Regions from separate parts of the Promicromonospora alba genome, predicted to be linked through region 2. Evidence: predicted binding sites of a transcription regulator. Region 2 holds the regulator's gene; each other region holds the start of a gene.

Region 1 (4,186 bases), on a different contig from region 2:
CACTACCTACACGTTCGACGTGTTCTCCAGCCTCGACGGCTTCGGCGCCGCCGGCGGCGACTGGACAGGCTACTGGGGCAAGCAGGGCCCGGAGCTCCTGGAGCACCGGCTCGCCCTCTACTCGCAGGAGCAGCGATTGGTCCTCGGGGCCAACACCTACCGTGCGTTCGCGCAGATGCTGTCCGAGAGCTCCGAGGACTCCGACGTGCGCGACCCGTGGGTCACCCGGATGCGGAACCTGCCGACGACGGTGGTGTCGAACACGCTGGAGGGCCCCCTCGACTGGCCGGACGCGCAGGTCGTGGACGGCGACGCGGTCGACGTCGTCGCCCGGCTCAAGGAGGAGTCGGAGGTGCCGCTGTGTTCGCACGGGAGCCTGTCGATGAACCGGGCGCTGATGGCCGCCGGCCTGGTCGACCGGGTCCGGGTCACGCTCTTCCCGGTGATCACAGGCCGGACCGGCCTGGACCCGATCTTCCACGGTGCTGCCGACTTCGACCTCGAGCTGATCGAGCACGTGACGCTCGACGGCGACATCCAGGAGCTGGTCTACCGGCCGACGCTGCATGCGTGACGAGCCGGTGGGCCGAGCGCGGGGATCGGACCGGAAGGCTTGGGGCATGCCCGGCTAGTCGCAGGTCAGGCTGCCTCGGCGGTCGCCGCAGGTGGCGGGTCCGGTGAGCGGGTGCCGTTGTTTGGCGTGGAGAGGGTTTCGGTGGGTCGGTGGGTCGGTGAGCTTGGTGGCCTCGCTGGTTCGGCGAGCTTGGTGGGGTTCGGCGGTCTCGCTAGGGCGCGCCAGGCCTGCTGGCCCGCTGGCCTGACCGGTCCGGCGGCTTCGGCGGGTTGCCGGGTCCGACCGGCCGCTCAGGCGACTTCGGTGGTGGGCGGGGGTGGGGCCTCGGTGGGTTCAGGGAGGCGGATGCGGTGCCCACGGGCGTCCGTGAACGCCCACCCTGTCTCGAGGAGGGCACCGGCCGTGGTGTTCGTGGCGGGCTTGCCGGTCCAGTGCATGGTGATGCCGTTGGCATCCACCAGCTGGTGGTGGTACCAGCACAGCAACGCACTGTTCGTCACTGAGGTGTCTCCGCCGTCGGCCCAGTGGGTCAGGGCGTGGTGGACCTCGCACCGTGACGGCGGCTGGTCACAGCCCGGGTAGACGCAGTGCTGGTCTCTTGCGATGACGGCGCGGCGCATCTGCCCCGACACCGTGCGCTGCGCACGTCCGACGTCGAGGACTGCGCCGTCGGGTCCGAACACGATCCGGGTGACCGCGCTGTGGCATGCCAGGCGGCGGATCAGCGCGCGTGGGGCACGAGCGCCGGTCTCGGTGAACACCGGGCCACCGGAGGACAAGAACCCGGACACCGTCATATCTGCTGCACTCCAGGTACCCGGGCCTCCGCCCGGACCTGCGGTCGGACTTCCGGTCGGGCTTTCGGCGGCTGGGCCGGTGTGCAACGCACCTGCACCTGCACCTGCACCTGCATCCGCATCCGCGTCCGCACCCGCACCCGTGCTGGTGCTGCTGGTGGTGCTGGTGCCGGTGGCGCTGGTGCTGGTGCTGGTGGTGGTGGTGGTGCCAGTGGTGGTGCTGGTGCCGGGGATGCTCGGCCCCACGCCGAAGCGGGTGCCGCGCCCTGGTGGGGTCTGCCCGCAGGTCAGGCACAGGCCGTCCCGGGTCCTCGTGACCTGGGTGACGAACTCGTTCCACGACACCGTGACGTTCAGGTGCGGTGCGATCGCCGCACCCGGGGAGGCCTGGTTCGTGTCCAGCACCACCCGCGCCACATCCGCCAGACCCTGCGCCCGACGCTGAGTCGTCGTGCGGGTGTCCTCCGCCGCCGGGGCGCCCAGGACCGCGTTGATCGCGGTCGTCAGCTGCAGGCCGTGTTCGTCGGTGAGGAACCCGGCGACGTGGTACCCGCCGAAGGTCTTGGCCAGGTCGAGGAACTCGCCGTGGGCGGCCTTGTCGTCGTCCACATCGTCGGTATCGGGATCGGTGATGGTCGCGAACCGGCGGGCGACCTTCCGGAACTGGTCCGCGTTCAACACACCAGCCTCACGCAGGACCAGGGCTTCACCGGTGACCAGGGTCCCCTCCGTGATCGCACCCTCCAGGACCTGGGTGACCAGCTCACGGGTCCGGGTCCCGTCGGGGTCGTCTACCGGGTCGGGGAAGTCGACCGGCACCGACTGGACGAACTGTTCCGGCGTGGTGGTGTGCCCGGTGCGGGTATCGATCAACCACGCCAACGCATCCGTACGCGTTTCGCTGGTGGGCGCGACCTCCGTCATCACCCGGGCATGGTCGACACCCAGGGTTCCCGCGACCAGCCGCTCCCGCGTCACGGGCAGCGCGGTCGCCAGACGGCGGGCGATCGTCATGTCCTTACCCGCCGTGGATGCGGAGATGCCTTCGCGTAGGCGCAGCCAGGTCGTGAACGTGCGGGCCGTGCCACCCGAGCGCCAGGAACCCTCATTCTCGATGCGGGGTAGCAGGGTGTACCGGACCCCGTCCAGGCGACCGGTCAGCCGACGGATACGGGTGTGTGCCTCGGTCAGGCGGCTGATGCTCGGCGCGTCCCAACCGGTCAGCGTCTCGGGACTGGTCAGGGCGGTGAGGTTGTCTATCTCGTTCTCGATCCGGGCGAGAGTTTCCTCGATCGAGACCGCAGCGGGCAGAGCAGCAGCGGGACCGCTGTCGGTCGTCTGATCCACCCTGCCCACCTCCCACTCATCTCGATGCTCGCCTCTAGTTCTCACTCCCTCACTGTGTCTATTATCTCGAACACTCGTACGGTCCGCTTGCCGGATTCGAAATCTGTGGATAACTCTTCGAAGGTCACGACCGCCCGACCGCCCCGGCCCGAGAGCCTGCGAGCGCACACCGCCCGGTGGGCCGGGCGCTGGCTTGCTAATCTCTTCCCGGGCACTCGATGAGCCCGCCGCCCGCGCCGAGATGATCGGTTCGGTGAATGCATCGACGAAGACGTCCTGTCAGAGGTTCGTGCCTACCACGGTGCCCCGGACGGCAATGCGGGCACCGACGACGCTCACGGCACCGGGATAGCGATGAAATCGTGGACCTGACACTCTCCGACGCGAAGGCGGCCGCTCGCGCGCTGCGCCGGACGCTCGCCGCCACCGACGTCACCATCAGCCACAGCCGCGCGCTGGAGATCGTCGCCGTGCAGCTCGGATTCGCCGACTGGAACATCGCGTCCGCGCGGCTGCCGGGAGGGCCGCCGGACTTCGGGCGCGCCGTCCCTGTGCTCCGTGTCCAGGACGAGGCGCTTGCACGAGAGTTCTACGTGGACTACCTCGGGTTCGGCGTCGAGTGGGAGCACCGCTTCGAGCCCGGCATGCCCCTCTACCTGCGGGTCCGCCGGGGCCAGGCGGTGCTGGACCTGTCCGAGCACCACGGCGACGGGACGCCGGGAACGGTGGTCTGGTTGCCTGTTGCCAGCGTCGACGCGCTCCACGCGGAGCTCTCGGGCCGGCCGCGTGCGCGGCTTCGGCCCGGTATTGACCGCGACGCTCCGGGCGGGCCGACCATCGAGCTCGTCGATCCGTTCGGCAATGTGCTGCGACTCTGTGAGCCGTCCGGCTGACGCCGAGCCGTCTCGCTGACACTGAGCCGTCCGGCTGACGCCGAGCCGTCTCGCTGACACTGAGCCGTCCGGCTGACGCCGAGCCGTCCGGCTGACGCCGACTCGACCGCCCGGCTCGGTGCAGGACAAGCCGCGATGAGGTTCGGACGAGATGCCGACCGCCCCAGAGGAAGCGGCAGGCATAGCGGTACGGCTCGGGCTCGCCGCCCGACCGGACCCTGCGCCAGGTGGCTGCCGACGTCTTCGGCGACGCGGTCGTCTGCCGGCGCCACCGCTGCTGACTGACTCTTTACAACCTCAGGCGGGCGCGGCAAGATGACTGCCTGGCCGGGATTGAATCCATACAATCCCTGCCGATCGGCCCCAACGCCGGGGCTTGTCCGGTCCGGTCCGACTCGACGACGAGACGACAAGGTGATCCCATGCCCCAGCTTCGATGGCGCGCTCCTGCCATGCTAGAAAGCGCTTACCGCCTAGGTTCGAGAGTCCTGGGTTCACGCGTGCTCTCGCAGTCCCGCCCTGTCCGACCGGTCGTCGCCGGCCTGGCCGCCGCGGCGCTCGTGCTCCCGCTCGCG
Region 2 (4,186 bases):
CCACCCTCGTGCGCGAGTTCGCCGAGGATCCGGAGGCCTGCCTGTTCGGCACGCTGTCCCTGTGGCAGGGCGTGGACGTGCCGGGCCCGTCGTGCCAGCTCGTGCTGATCGACCGCATCCCGTTCCCGCGCCCCGATGACCCGGTCAAGGCGGCACGCGCCAAGGCGGTGGAGCAGGCGGGCGGTAACGGGTTCATGGCGGTGTCCGCGCAGCACGCGGCGCTGCTGCTTGCGCAGGGCGCCGGGCGCCTCGTGCGGAGCATGGACGACAGGGGAGTGGTGGCGGTCCTCGACCCCCGCCTCGCGACGGCCCGCTACGCGTCGTTCCTGACCCGCTCGATGCCGGGGTTCTGGCCGACGACCGACTCGGCGCTGGTCCGTGCCGCGCTGGCGAGGCTCGACACCTAACCTGGGGGCATGGCAGCCCTTTCGGACATCCCGGCCGCGCCGTCCTCCGGCGCCCGCACCACCAAGCTCGCGATCGTGGGCGCCGGGGCGGTCGGCTCCACGCTGGCCTTCGCCGCACTGGCGCGGGGCTCGGCGCGGACCATCGCCCTGCACGACGTGAACCGGGCGAAGGTCGAGGCCGAGGTGCTCGACCTCCAGCACGGCCTCATGTTCACGCCCCAGGCGCAGGTGATCGGCTCGGACGACGTCGCAGTGTGCGCGGGCGCCGACGTCGTGGTCGTGACCGCAGGGGCGAAGCAGAAGCCCGGGCAGACCCGGATCGACCTCGCCGAGGGAACGATCGGCCTGATGCGCAAGATCCTGCCCGGCCTGGTCGACGTCGCGCCGGACGCCACGTACGTCATGGTGACCAACCCCGTCGACGTCGTGACCTACGCGGCGCTCAAGATCTCCGGCCTGCCGCGCGAGCGGCTGTTCGGCAGCGGCACGGTGCTCGACTCGTCCCGGCTGCGCGTGGTGCTCGCCGAGCGCTGCGGCGTGGCGGTGGGGAACGTGCACGCGTACATCGCCGGGGAGCACGGCGACTCGGAGATCGCGCTGTGGAGCTCGGCGTCGATCGGCGGTGTGCCGCTGCTCGACTGGGAGCCGCTGGGCGGTAACCCGCCGCTCGACGCGGCGGTGCGTACGGAGGTGCACCACGAGGTGGTCGACTCCGCGTACCGGATCATCGCGGGCAAGGGGGCCACCAACTACGCCGTCGGCCTGGCCGCCACCCGCATCATCGAGGCGGTGCTCAACGACGAGGGCCGGATCATGCCGGTGTCCTCGCTGCTGGACGACTACCACGGCATCAGCGACGTGTGCCTGTCCGTGCCGTCGCTCGTGGACCGGCGGGGTGTCACGGCCAACATGCGGGTGCCGATGTCCTACGACGAGCTGGCCGGCCTTCGTGCGTCGGCGGAGAGCGTGCGGGCCGTGCAGAGGCAGTTCGGCTTCTGAGGAGACCGCGAAGTAGAGCGCCTGTCCGCCTTACGCACGCTGAGCGTTGCGCAGGGCGGACAGGCGCTCTACTTCGCGAACCTCGTTACAGGCTGCGCAGCACCGCGACCACGCGGCCCAGGATCTGGGCCTCGTCGCCGGGGATCGGCTCGTAGGCCGGGTTCTGCGGCAGCAGCAGCACGTGACCGTCGGTCTGCTTGAACGTCTTGACCGTGGCCTCGCCGTCGATCATGGCGGCGACGATCTCGCCCTGCTCGGCGACGTTCTGCTGCCGTACGACCACCCAGTCCCCGTCGCAGATCGCGGCGTCGACCATCGAGTCGCCGGCGACCTTGAGGAGGAACAGCTCGCCGTCGCCCACCAGCTGGCGGGGGAGCGGGAACACGTCCTCGACGACCTGCTCGGCAAGGATGGGGCCACCGGCAGCGATACGGCCCACGAGCGGCACATACGACGGCGGGGGGGTGCTGGCGTCGTCGGGCACGGAGCCGCCCCAGTGGACCTGGCCGCTGCGGCGCGGCTCGGGCCAGTGGATCTCGCCGCGCGTCGGCTTGTCGACCTGCTCGGCCATCGGCTCCACGAGCTCCATGGCGCGCGGCCGGTTGGGGTCGCGGCGCAGGAAGCCCTTCTTCTCGAGCATCTGGAGCTGGTGCTTGACGCTCGACGGGCTGGCCAGCCCGACGGCCTCGCCGATCTCGCGCATCGACGGCGGGTAGCCCCGCGTCTCGAACGACTGCCGGATCGTGTCCAGCACCAAGCGCTGCCGTTCGGTGAGGCGGTCAGTCGGCGAGATCGTGTGCACGTCAGCGACCGCCTTGTCGGCTGGCGTGTCCAGCGTGGCGACGCCGGAGGCTGCCGTGTCGACGGCTCTCGTGTCGCTGGTCCCGTCCCGTCCCGTCATGCCCGTGCCCCTCCCGTTCCGACAAATGTTCTCCTGTGCGCTACCCACTCTAGGTCACAAACGCGCTCGGCTCAAACGAATGTTCGAGCGTGTCTCGACATGGACGGTGTCCCGTGCTACACAATGGTACGGGCGTTCGACGAACGCTTGTATGAACGACAGAAGCTCAGTCACTCATTCGAGGAGGGGCCATGGGGGACGTGATCCCGCTGCGGCAGTACACCCCGACGTATGAACAGGCGTATGCGCCGTCGTATGGCCGGGCGTTCGTGCCGGCGGCCCGACCGGCTGCGGTCCGTGCGTACATCCCGGTGGAAGGGCGCACGCTCGCCGGCCGGCTCGGCCTGGCCGGCCTCCGGCTCACGCGGCGCGGCCGGGTGGTCCTCGTGCTGCTCGCCATGCTCCTGCTCGCTCCGATGATCACGTGGGGGGCGACGGCGGTCGCCAGTTCCCCGGGTGAACCCACCGAGGTCCGGGTGCACGCCGTGCAGCCGGGAGAGACGCTCTGGGGCTTCGCCCAGGAGATCGCGAGACCCGGCGAGGACGTGCGACACGCGGTCGGCAGGCTGCAGGACCTGAACGAGATGTCGACCGGCACGCTGCGCGTCGGGGAGCTGTTGCTCCTGCCCAAGGAGTGACGAAAGGCCTCGATTCGCCGACGAATGTTGCGGCTATGTTGCAAGGGGGTGGTTTGCCCGCTTACGGTCGGGGCGCGACCGGAGGCCTCCGGTCGATGGTCGACCACGCAGGAGTGAGCATGCACTGCCCGTTCTGTCGCCACGCCGACTCGCGCGTGGTGGACTCGCGGACTGCCGACGACGGCCTGTCGATCCGGCGCCGACGGCAGTGCCCGAACTGCAACCGACGGTTCACCACCGTGGAGACCGCGAGCCTGTCCGTGGTCAAGCGCTCCGGCGCCACAGAGCCGTTCAGCCGCGACAAGGTCGCCGCGGGTGTGCGCAAGGCGTGCCAGGGGCGCCCGGTGAGCGACGACGACCTCGCGATCCTGGCCCAGCGGGTCGAGGAGACCCTGCGGAGCAACGGCAGCGCGGAGATCGACGCGTACGAGGTGGGCCTCGCCATCCTCGGCCCGCTCCGCGAGCTCGACGAGGTGGCGTACCTCCGGTTCGCGAGCGTCTACCAGGCGTTCGACTCGCTCGAGGACTTCGAGAGCGCGATCACCTCGCTCCGTGCGGAGCGCGCCGAGCGGGCGGCCGCTCAGGCATAGGGAGTCTGCGCGGCCGGGCGCGTCGTCGTCGGCCGTAGCCTGGGTGGAATCCAAAAATGTTGGCACCTGGCTGTGCCGTGGTGCAGGCTGGGGCCGACGACGGACCCGATCGAGGGACCCCCGGAACAAGAGGAGGTGATCGGTGTGACGGACGAGAAGCCCAATGCCGAGGCAGCCGAGACCAAGGGTGCTGAAGAGCCCAAGGTCGCGACAGCGCCGAGCACGGACGCGAAGGCGAAGTTCAAGGAAGCTCTGGACCGCAAGAATGCGGCTCGGAGCCGGACCTCCGCGGGCGATGTGAACACTGGTGCGGTGCACGGCTCGGAGACGACCGGCCCAGTCCAGAAGATGTTCCGCCGCAAGTCCGGCTGAGACTGTTCGGCCGAGGCCGTCGACCAGGTATCTGACCTGGTCGGCGGCTTTTGTTGTCTCGCGAGGCGCCTAGCAAAGGGATAGATGACCCGCGATGACACAGTTCGTGACACGGTTTGAACGCTCGGGAATGACCGATAGTGCCTACGGATGCTCGACACTGTCGGCGCCGTTGGCGCACCTCAGATACATGAGCGCCTCGCACGACAAGCCAATGGATCGCACACCGATGTGGACCCTCGAGGAGCTGTGCACGGTCCTGCGCACCACGCCCGCGAC
Region 3 (4,186 bases), on a different contig from region 2:
CGAGGTGCCCAGCCCGTACGCGGGCCGGGTCGGCGTGCTGCACGCCGCCGAGGGGGAGCTTGTCGAGGTGGGCAGGCCGCTGATCACGATCGCTGTCGGTGTGGCGGCTGGTGTGACCGCCGACGGCGAGGGGGTGGCCGCGGACGGTGACGGCGTGGCTGCCGAGACCTACCGCGAGGAGGAACGGGCGGGCTCCGGCAACGTGCTCATCGGGTACGGGACCTCTGTGCATCCGGGTTCGGGCCGACGGCGCCGGCCACGTGCTGTCCCGTCGGCGGTGCCCGCCATGGCTGCGGCTTCGGGGGTCGTTGCAGGCCCGGGAGCCGCTGCGGCTTCCAGCGGTGGCCCGGTGAAGGTGATCTCGCCGATCGTCCGGCGGCTCGCCCGGGAGGCGGGGCTGGACCTGCACGCGATCGCGCCGACCGGGGCCGGCGGGGTCGTCACCAGGTCCGACGTGTGGACCGCCATCGAACGGGCGCGGCAGGCGCCGTCGCTGACGCCGTCGCAGGCTGCGGCAGCGACGGAGACCCCGGTGCGCGCCCCGGCCGCCGTCGTGCCGGACGTTCCTGCGACCGCCGTCCTGCCGAGCGCTTCTTCCGCCGTCCTCCCGAGCGTTCCCGCGCGCGGGGAGCGGCGCATCCCGCTCAGCGGCTTCCAGAAGACGGCGGCCAAGGTGCTGTCACGGAGCCGCGCGGAGATTCCCGAGGCGACGGTCTGGGTCGACGTCGACGCGACCGCGCTCTGGAGCCTGCGCGAGGCCGCCCGGACTCCCGACGATGCGGGGCCGGGCCTGCTCGCCTACGTCGCGCGGTTCGTCGTGGCCGGGCTCAAGGAGTACCCGGTGCTGAACTCCAGGCTCGACGTGGAGCGCGACGAGATCGTCATGCCCGGCGTCATCAACCTCGGCGTCGCCGTCCAGGGACAGCACGGGCTGGTCGTCCCGGCAGTGCTCGACGCCGGCTCGATGACCACGACCGAGCTCGACGTGGCCCTCCGCGACCTCGTCGCACGCGCCCGCACGGGCAAGGCGACCACCGAGGAGCTCACCGCGGGGACGTTCACGCTGAACAACTACGGCGGGTTCCGGGTCGACGGCAGCGCGGCGATCATCAACCACCCGCAGGTCGCGATGCTGGGCCTCGGCCGCATCATCGACCGCCCGTGGGTTGTCGACGGCGAGATCGTGGCGCGCAAGATCACGCAGATGTCCTTCGTCTTCGACCACCGGGTCTGCGACGGCGGGACGGCGGCAGGCTTCATGCGCTCCGTCGCCGACGCCATCGAGAGCCCTGCCGCGGCGATCGTCCGGCTCTGACGGTGTGCCACTGATGGTGTGCCGCTGAGCTGTGGTCCTCGGTAGTGCGATCGGCACGGTTTGTTGGTCTCGTTGTGCGCCTGGTGGGTTCGCGGGAGTCCGAAGAGGCTTCCACCTGCTGCGCTGGAGAGTTATCCACAGATTTGAGATCCACAAGCAGATCGCACGAGTGTTCGAGATAATAGATACAGCAAGGGAGTAGGAACTAGAGGCGAGCAGCGAGATGGGCGGGGGTGGGCACGATGGGGCAGACGACGAACGGTGGTTCCGCTGCTGGTCTGCCTGCTGCGGCGTCGATCGAGGATGTGCTGGCCCGGATCGAGGCGGCGACCGCGGAGCTGACTGCTCTGACCGACCCCGAGACGCTGACCGGTTGGGACGCGCCGACGGTCACTCGCCTGGCTGATGCGCACACCCGGATCCGCCAGGTGACCGGTCGCCTGGACGGTGTCCGGTACACCCTGCTACCCCGCATCGAGAACGAGGGGTCCTGGCGCTCCGGTGCCACGGCCCGGACGTTCACGACCTGGCTGCGCCTGCGCGAAGGCATCTCCGCCTCGACGGCGGGTAAGGACATGACGATCGCCCGCCGCCTGGCGACCGCGCTGCCCGTGACGCGGGAGCGGCTGGTCGCGGGAACCCTGGGTGTCGACCACGCGAGGGTGATGACGGAGGTCGCGCCCACCAGCGAGACCCGCACCGACGCCTTGGCCTGGCTGATCGACACCCGCACCGGGCACACCACCACCCCGGAACAGTTCGTCCAGACCGTGCCGGTCGACTTCCCCGACCCCACCGAGGACCCCGACGGGACACGCACCCGTGAGCTGGTCACGCAGGTCCTGGAGGGCGCGATCACGGAGGGGACCCTGGTCACCGGTGAAGCCCTGGTGCTGCGTGAGGCTGGTGTGCTCAACGCGGACCAGTTCCGGAAGGTCGCCCGCCGGTTCGCGACTGTGACCGACCCCGACACCGACGATGTGGACGACGACAAGGCCGCGCAGGGCGAGTTCTTCGATCTGGCCAAGACGTTCGGCGGGTATCACGTGGCCGGGTTCCTCACCGACGAGCACGGCCTGCAGCTGACGACCGCGATCAACGCGGTCCTGGGCGCCCCGGCGGCGGAGGACACCCGCACGACGACCCAGCGTCGGGCGCAGGGTCTGGCGGATGTGGCGCGGGTGGTGCTGGACACCAACCAGGCCTCCCCGGGCGCTGCGATCGCACCGCACCTGAACGTGACGGTGTCGTGGGACGAGTTCGTCACCCAGGTCACGAGGACCCGGGACGGCCTGTGCCTGACCTGCGGGCAGACCGCACCAGGGCGCGGCACCCGCTTCGGCGTGGGGCCGAGCATCCCCGGCACCGGCACCGGCACCGGCACCAGCACCACCAGCACCACTGGCACCGGCACCACTGGCACCGGCACCACTGGCACCGGCACTGGCACCTGCGCGGGCACGGGTGCGGGCACAAGTGCAGATGCCGGTGCGGGCACAGGTGGTCTGAGTGGTGGCCCAACGGCCGGAAGCCCGACCGGAAGCCCCACCAGAAGCCCGGCCGGTAGTCCGGGTGGAAGTCTGGGTGGAGGTCCGGGTGGCTGGAGTACCGCGGATATGACAGTGTCCGGGTTCTTGTCCTCCGGTGGTCCGGTGTTCACCGAGACCGGCGGCCGTGCCCCACGCGCGCTGATCCGCCGCCTGGCGTGCCACAGCGCGATCACCCGGATCGTGTTCGGCCCCGACGGCGCCGTCCTCGACGTCGGACGTGCCCAGCGCACGGTGTCAGGGCAGATGCGCCGCGCCGTCATCGCAAGAGACCAGCACTGCGTCTACCCGGGCTGTGACCAACCGCCGTCACGGTGCGAGGTCCACCACGCCCTGACCCACTGGGCCGACGGCGGAGACACCTCCGTGACGAACAGTGCGTTGCTGTGCTGGTACCACCACCAGCTCGTCGACACCCGCGGCATCACCATGCACTGGACCGGCAAGCCCACCGACACCACGGCCGGTGTCCTCCTCGAGACCGGGTGGGCGTTCACGGACGCCCGTGGGCACCGCATCCGCCTACCTGAAGCCATCGAAGCCCCACCGCCCACCACCGAAGTCGCCTGAGCGGCCGGGCCCTCGGAGCCTGGTTGGTATGTCCGGTTGGCGGGTCCGGTCGGCCCGAAAGACGTCAGCGCGGCTCGATCAGCTGGTTGGTGATGCGGGCCGTGCAGATGCGGCGGCCCTGCTCGTCTGTCACGACTATCTCGTGGGACGTGATCGTCCGGCCGAGGTGGACCGGCGACGCCGTGCCGGTGAGGGTCCCGTCCGTCGCGCCCCGGTGATGCGTGATGTTCAGGTCCACGCCCGCGCATACCTTGCCCAGCGTGCTGGCGTGGATCAGCGCGCACCAGGATCCCAGCGCCTCCGCGAACGCCGCCGTCGCGCCGCCGTGCAGGCGGCCCAGCGACTGGGTGTTGCCCGCCACCGGCATGGTCGCCACCACCCGCTGCGCCGACTGCTCCAGCACGCGGATACCCAGCTTCTCGTCGAGCGCGCCCAGCGTGATCGTCCACGGTTTCGACATGCGGTCACTGTATGGCGTTACCGGACGCCGTTACCGCACACCGTCGCTGGTGGCTTCCGACGAGTTTGCCTACCGCCGGAAGTCATCCCCGTGTCCCTCTGTCCGTCCCGGCAGAGCGCGACGCGGAGCATCCCTACCCCAGGAGGAGAGATGGAAACTGAGACGAGTGGTCCGATCCGGCTGTACATGTCGATGTCGCTCGACGGCTACATCGCTGGTCCCGACGATCGACCGGGCCAGGAGCTCGGACGCGGTGGCGGACGCTTGTTCAGCTGGCTCGACGACCGGGAGTCG
Region 4 (4,186 bases), on a different contig from region 2:
ACTCCCCTTGGTGCTGTTGGCGTTCTCGTGGTCGTGGTTGAAGGGTTGGATGTGGTCCAGGTCGCACCGCTCGCCCGGGGTGTCGCAGCAGGGGAAGGTGCACGTGGTGTCTCTGGCCTCGACTGCGCTGCGCAAGGTCTTGCCGGGTTGGTAGGTGGTGGTCGAGTAGTCGGTCAGGACCCCGGTGACGGGGTCGGTCAGCAGGCGTTGCCAGGTCGCATCGGCCGCGATCGCTCGTGCGGTCTCGGCAGGGATTGGCCCAAAGCCAGCGAGCTCTCCGGGCGCGTTGTCCAGGCCGAGCAGTGCAGTGGCGGGGATCGTGACCCGGACCACGGGGCGGGTCGGGATGATCCGTACCGGCCGCACGACCTCCTGGACAACGTGCTGCACGGGCGGGCGGCCACCGCAGGTGCAAACCCGCGTCGATCCGTCCTCCGCTCCGGTCTGCGTATCCGTAATGCTCCCTACGTCTTCAGTGGTCCTGGGCCCGGTCGCCGTCGCCGTGTCGGTTCCGGTGTCGGAGTCGGTGGTGTCGGGGTCGGTGTATCGGTCGGCGGGCAGGAGCCGGCCGGTGACGATCCCGGTCAGGGAGTCGGCGCGTAGCTGGCTCAGGGTGCGCTCCTCACCCGTGACATGGCGCAGTTGGTGGGCCATGTCGTCCACCACGCCCCATACCGCTGCGGCGTCCACGGCCGGCAGGTACGCGGACAACCACCCCATGTCGTTCTCCGCCCGGTCCACCTGCACACTGCGGCGTTGCGCTTCGGCCTGAGCGGTCACGGAGGCGCCGTGCAGGTTCTTCGCGAACGCGAGCATCCTGGCCTGCAACCACTTCCACGTTCGCGCCGGAGCCTGGGGCAGGAACCGGCGGATCGCCTCAGCGCGCTCCGCGACCGTCAGCCGGGACGCGGAACGCAGCAACGTGTGCGCCTTGCGGGTATCGATCCTGCCTTTCAGCAGGGCAGTAATCACCGTGGGGTGCTGGGTCCCGGACTCGGCCCGCACCACGACCTCCGTCGCTTCCGGGGCTGTGACCACCAGCTCGCCGGTGACCTGCCCGACCAGCGAGCTGTGTGCCAGCGGGTGCGACTCCCGCGCGGCGCGTTCCGCCACGACCCGGGCCTGCACACCCGCTACCCAGGACTGCAACCGGCCACACGCGACGACCACGTCGGCCAGGGCCTCGTCCGACAGGTCAGCCAGCACACTGAAACCCACGGCACCGCCCGCACCACCTGCAGCACCACCGCCCCCGGCCGGACCAGCACCCGCGCCCGAGCCCGAGTCGGAGTCCGAGTCGGAGTCGGAGTCGGAGTCGGAGTCCGAGTCCGGGTCGGCGGCGACGGGCATACCGATCTCCAGGTTCCCGTCCACGTCGAGAGCCTCAGCGACCACGCGCGCCAGCCGCGCACCGGGCGCGTCCTGCAGCGCTCGGCGCAGGACGTCCTCCGGCCAGAACGCGACCGGCACGACCTCTGGAGGCCAGTCCGGCACCATGCCCGGATCCGGAGGCGTCGCGGAGGGCGTCTCCTGCAGGTCACGCGGCATCTCGACGGGCGCCACCGCGTCCGGGTACTCACCGGCCATGCGGTCGTCGAGCAGTTCCTCGTACATCCCAGCCCACCTCCCCCTGTGGCTCATTACTCAAGAAGAGTAAACCGAGGCCGTCATCCATTCGGACCTTTGTTCGATTCTATGCCTCGCCACTGACATCGGCGCGTTCTCTTGTGTCCCCCGCCTAAGGGCGTGCAAGCATCGCTGCCTCCCTGTACGCGGCGCCTCCCTGCACGCGCCACGTCCTTGACCTCCTCGCCACGACCGACCCCGCGCGGACGCGCGAGCACGCGGCGCACACCATCCGCGCGCTCGCCCCGAGGCGCCAACGCGAGACCTAACGCGCAGTCCAGCCCGAAGTCCCAGCGCAAGAGTCGAGCGCAAGAGTCGAGCGCAAGAACCCAGCGCAAGAACCCAGCACAAGAACCCAGCACAGAGACCCAACCGGTCCCCCGGCTGCCCACCGGCAGCCGTCAGAACGCTCGATAGTCCGCGATCGGCGTCTTCGGCCCGCGGCGGGGCGCCTTGGCCCGCCCACCGATCATGAGCAGCCGGACCACCCGGTGCCGGTGCGGGGCGTACGGCGCCAGCAGCCGCAGCATCCCGGCGTCGTCGGTGCGCTCACCGGACAGCGCCCAGCCGACCGCCGCGGGCAGGTGGAAGTCGCCCACGGAGACGGCGTCCGCGTCGCCGAACGCGCGCTGCGCCACTTCCGCCGACGTCCACACCCCGACGCCCTGCACCTTCTCGAGCCGTGCGCGAGCTTCCGCGGGCGCCATCGCGCACGCCTCCTCGAGACGCGGCGCCACCAGCGCGCACCGCATCACCGTGCGGGCTCGTCCGGGGTCGACGCCGGCGCGGTGCCAGTCCCACACCGGCACCCGCGTCCAGGTCTGCGCGTCCGGGACCACCCGCAATCCGCCCCGCAGGCCCTCAGGCGCCGGGCCCGGCGCGCGCGTGCCGTACCTCCGCACGAGCCACTGCCACGCCCGATGCGCTGTCACGGTCTGCACGCGTTGCTCCAGGACCGCGGGCACGAGGGCCTCCAGCACCCGGCCGCTGCGCACCATCCGCATCCCGGCCGCCCGGCGATGGGCGTCGCGGACCTGCGGCGGCGGCGCGAAGCCGGTGACGTCGTCGTCCTCGCCGAGCAGCGTGGGCAGCGCGTCGGCGGCCTCCCGCGCGCCGTCGCCCCAGAGCTGCACCACCACCTCGTGCGGGCCGGCGGGCACGAATCGCTGCGTCACCGGCCCTGTGGACAGCAGCGACGTCCGCCAGACCGTTCCGTCCGCGGCCCGGTGGAACGTCGGGTCCGCGGGCCCGTGCCCCAGCGGTCCGAGCGTCAGGGCGACGTCGGTCCGGCGCGGCGAGCTGTGGCGGACGGTGAGCACATCCCAGTTGACCACGTGCGACCTGGCGAACCGGAATCAGCGCACCGCGCGCTCGGACTCCACCCGCGCCACCTCGCGCACCACGGTCTCCACGAGCAACGGGTGCCCCAGCGGCCGGAAGTGCCCCGACAGCGGCAGCTCGATGTTCCGCGCGCCCTCCAGCCGGCCCGTCTCGGGGATGTGCGGGTCGAACCGCGGGTAGACGGCGGTGATGCACTCGTTGACGAGCAGCTCCCCGGCGAGCGCCAGCAGCACCGGGTCGCGGGGGTCGAACGACCGCAGCGACCGCGAGAGCATGTATCGGGCCCAGCGGGAGCCGGTGAACGGTGTCGCGATCGCGACCATGCCGAGCACCCGGTCGCTCGCCCCGGAGAGCATGACCCGCTTGCCGATGAGGCCGCCCTTGCTGTGCGCCACGAGCACCACCCCGGTCAGGCCCGTGCGTTCCAGGTGCTCGACCACGATGTCCGCCGACTCCGGGACCGGCCGGAGGTTGAGCTTGAGGCCTGGCACGGCATGGACCGGATGTCCCGCGCGGGCCAGCGCCGTGGCCACGGGCTGCAGGAACTCCCAGGTCTCGTAGATGCCGGGCAGCAGCAGGACGGGGGCCTGCGACGACGCGCCGGACGCCCCGGGCAGCTTCGGCCGCCTCAGGAAGTGCCGCGCCTGCCGCTCCGTGGCCCACGCATAGTCGGCGGCCCACGCGGCGAGCCGCGGGAGCACGCCGTCGGGCGAGCGCAGCCGGCCGCTCATCCGATGCCCCGGTCCGCCGCGGGCCACGCGTCCAGGACGGCCTCGGCGACGCCCGCGGGGTCCGCGTCCATCGCGTGATGCCTGCCGCCCACCGTGCGGTGCCGCCCGAGCGGGGCGCTCGCCGCGAGCGCCTCTACCCACCGCTCCGGCGCGACGGGGTCGCGCTCGCCCCGCACCACGACGACGGGCGCCGTGGTGCGGGGCAGCACGTCCTCCAGCCGGTGCTCGACGACGTGACGCAGCTGGCGCAGGTAGTACGGCGCGCCGCAGCGCACCAGGGAGTCGACCAGGAGCGTGCCGATGGTGCGCGGCGACTCGCCCACGACGTCGATCGCGAGGCGTACCGCCTGACGCGGGAAGGTCCGGGCGCCGGGCTCCGCCGTCGGGCCGAGGAGGACGCCCGCCGACGCGGCGTCGGGGTGGTCGGCGAGCAGCTGGCCCACTATCTGCGTGCCCATCGAGTGCCCGACGAGGACCGGTGCGGGCAG

What was found. Region 2 encodes LexA, which represses DNA repair genes until DNA is damaged. Its sites were predicted from a motif close to TCGAACANNTGTTCGA; they were not measured.
Region 1: the regulator LexA is predicted to act here: its motif matches at 2,785-2,800, upstream of ACFO6V_RS07775 (HNH endonuclease signature motif containing protein).
Region 3: the regulator LexA is predicted to act here: its motif matches at 1,477-1,492, upstream of ACFO6V_RS05135 (HNH endonuclease signature motif containing protein).
Region 4: the regulator LexA is predicted to act here: its motif matches at 1,676-1,691, upstream of ACFO6V_RS03650 (HNH endonuclease signature motif containing protein).

The regions. Positions count from the first base shown of each region.
Region 1 is NZ_JBHSFI010000003.1:578,475-582,660, reverse strand. Features, by position in the region: gene ACFO6V_RS07780 (dihydrofolate reductase family protein) at 1-574, shown strand, start outside; gene ACFO6V_RS07775 (HNH endonuclease signature motif containing protein) at 865-2,718, opposite strand; gene ACFO6V_RS07770 (glyoxalase superfamily protein) at 3,081-3,611, shown strand; gene ACFO6V_RS07765 (rhamnogalacturonan lyase family protein) at 4,112-4,186, shown strand, end outside.
Region 2 is NZ_JBHSFI010000005.1:198,152-202,337, reverse strand. Features, by position in the region: gene ACFO6V_RS15900 (ATP-dependent DNA helicase) at 1-407, shown strand, start outside; gene ACFO6V_RS15895 (L-lactate dehydrogenase) at 417-1,406, shown strand; gene lexA (transcriptional repressor LexA) at 1,492-2,307, opposite strand; gene ACFO6V_RS15885 (LysM peptidoglycan-binding domain-containing protein) at 2,499-2,945, shown strand; gene nrdR (transcriptional regulator NrdR) at 3,065-3,535, shown strand; gene ACFO6V_RS15875 (DUF5302 domain-containing protein) at 3,680-3,907, shown strand; gene ACFO6V_RS15870 (helix-turn-helix transcriptional regulator) at 4,122-4,186, shown strand, end outside.
Region 3 is NZ_JBHSFI010000002.1:442,033-446,218, reverse strand. Features, by position in the region: gene ACFO6V_RS05140 (dihydrolipoamide acetyltransferase family protein) at 1-1,315, shown strand, start outside; gene ACFO6V_RS05135 (HNH endonuclease signature motif containing protein) at 1,558-3,432, shown strand; gene ACFO6V_RS05130 (PaaI family thioesterase) at 3,497-3,892, opposite strand; gene ACFO6V_RS05125 (dihydrofolate reductase family protein) at 4,043-4,186, shown strand, end outside.
Region 4 is NZ_JBHSFI010000002.1:113,420-117,605, forward strand. Features, by position in the region: gene ACFO6V_RS03650 (HNH endonuclease signature motif containing protein) at 1-1,614, opposite strand, end outside; gene ACFO6V_RS03655 (DNA-3-methyladenine glycosylase family protein) at 2,028-2,960, opposite strand; gene ACFO6V_RS03660 (esterase/lipase family protein) at 2,982-3,698, opposite strand; gene ACFO6V_RS03665 (alpha/beta fold hydrolase) at 3,695-4,186, opposite strand, start outside.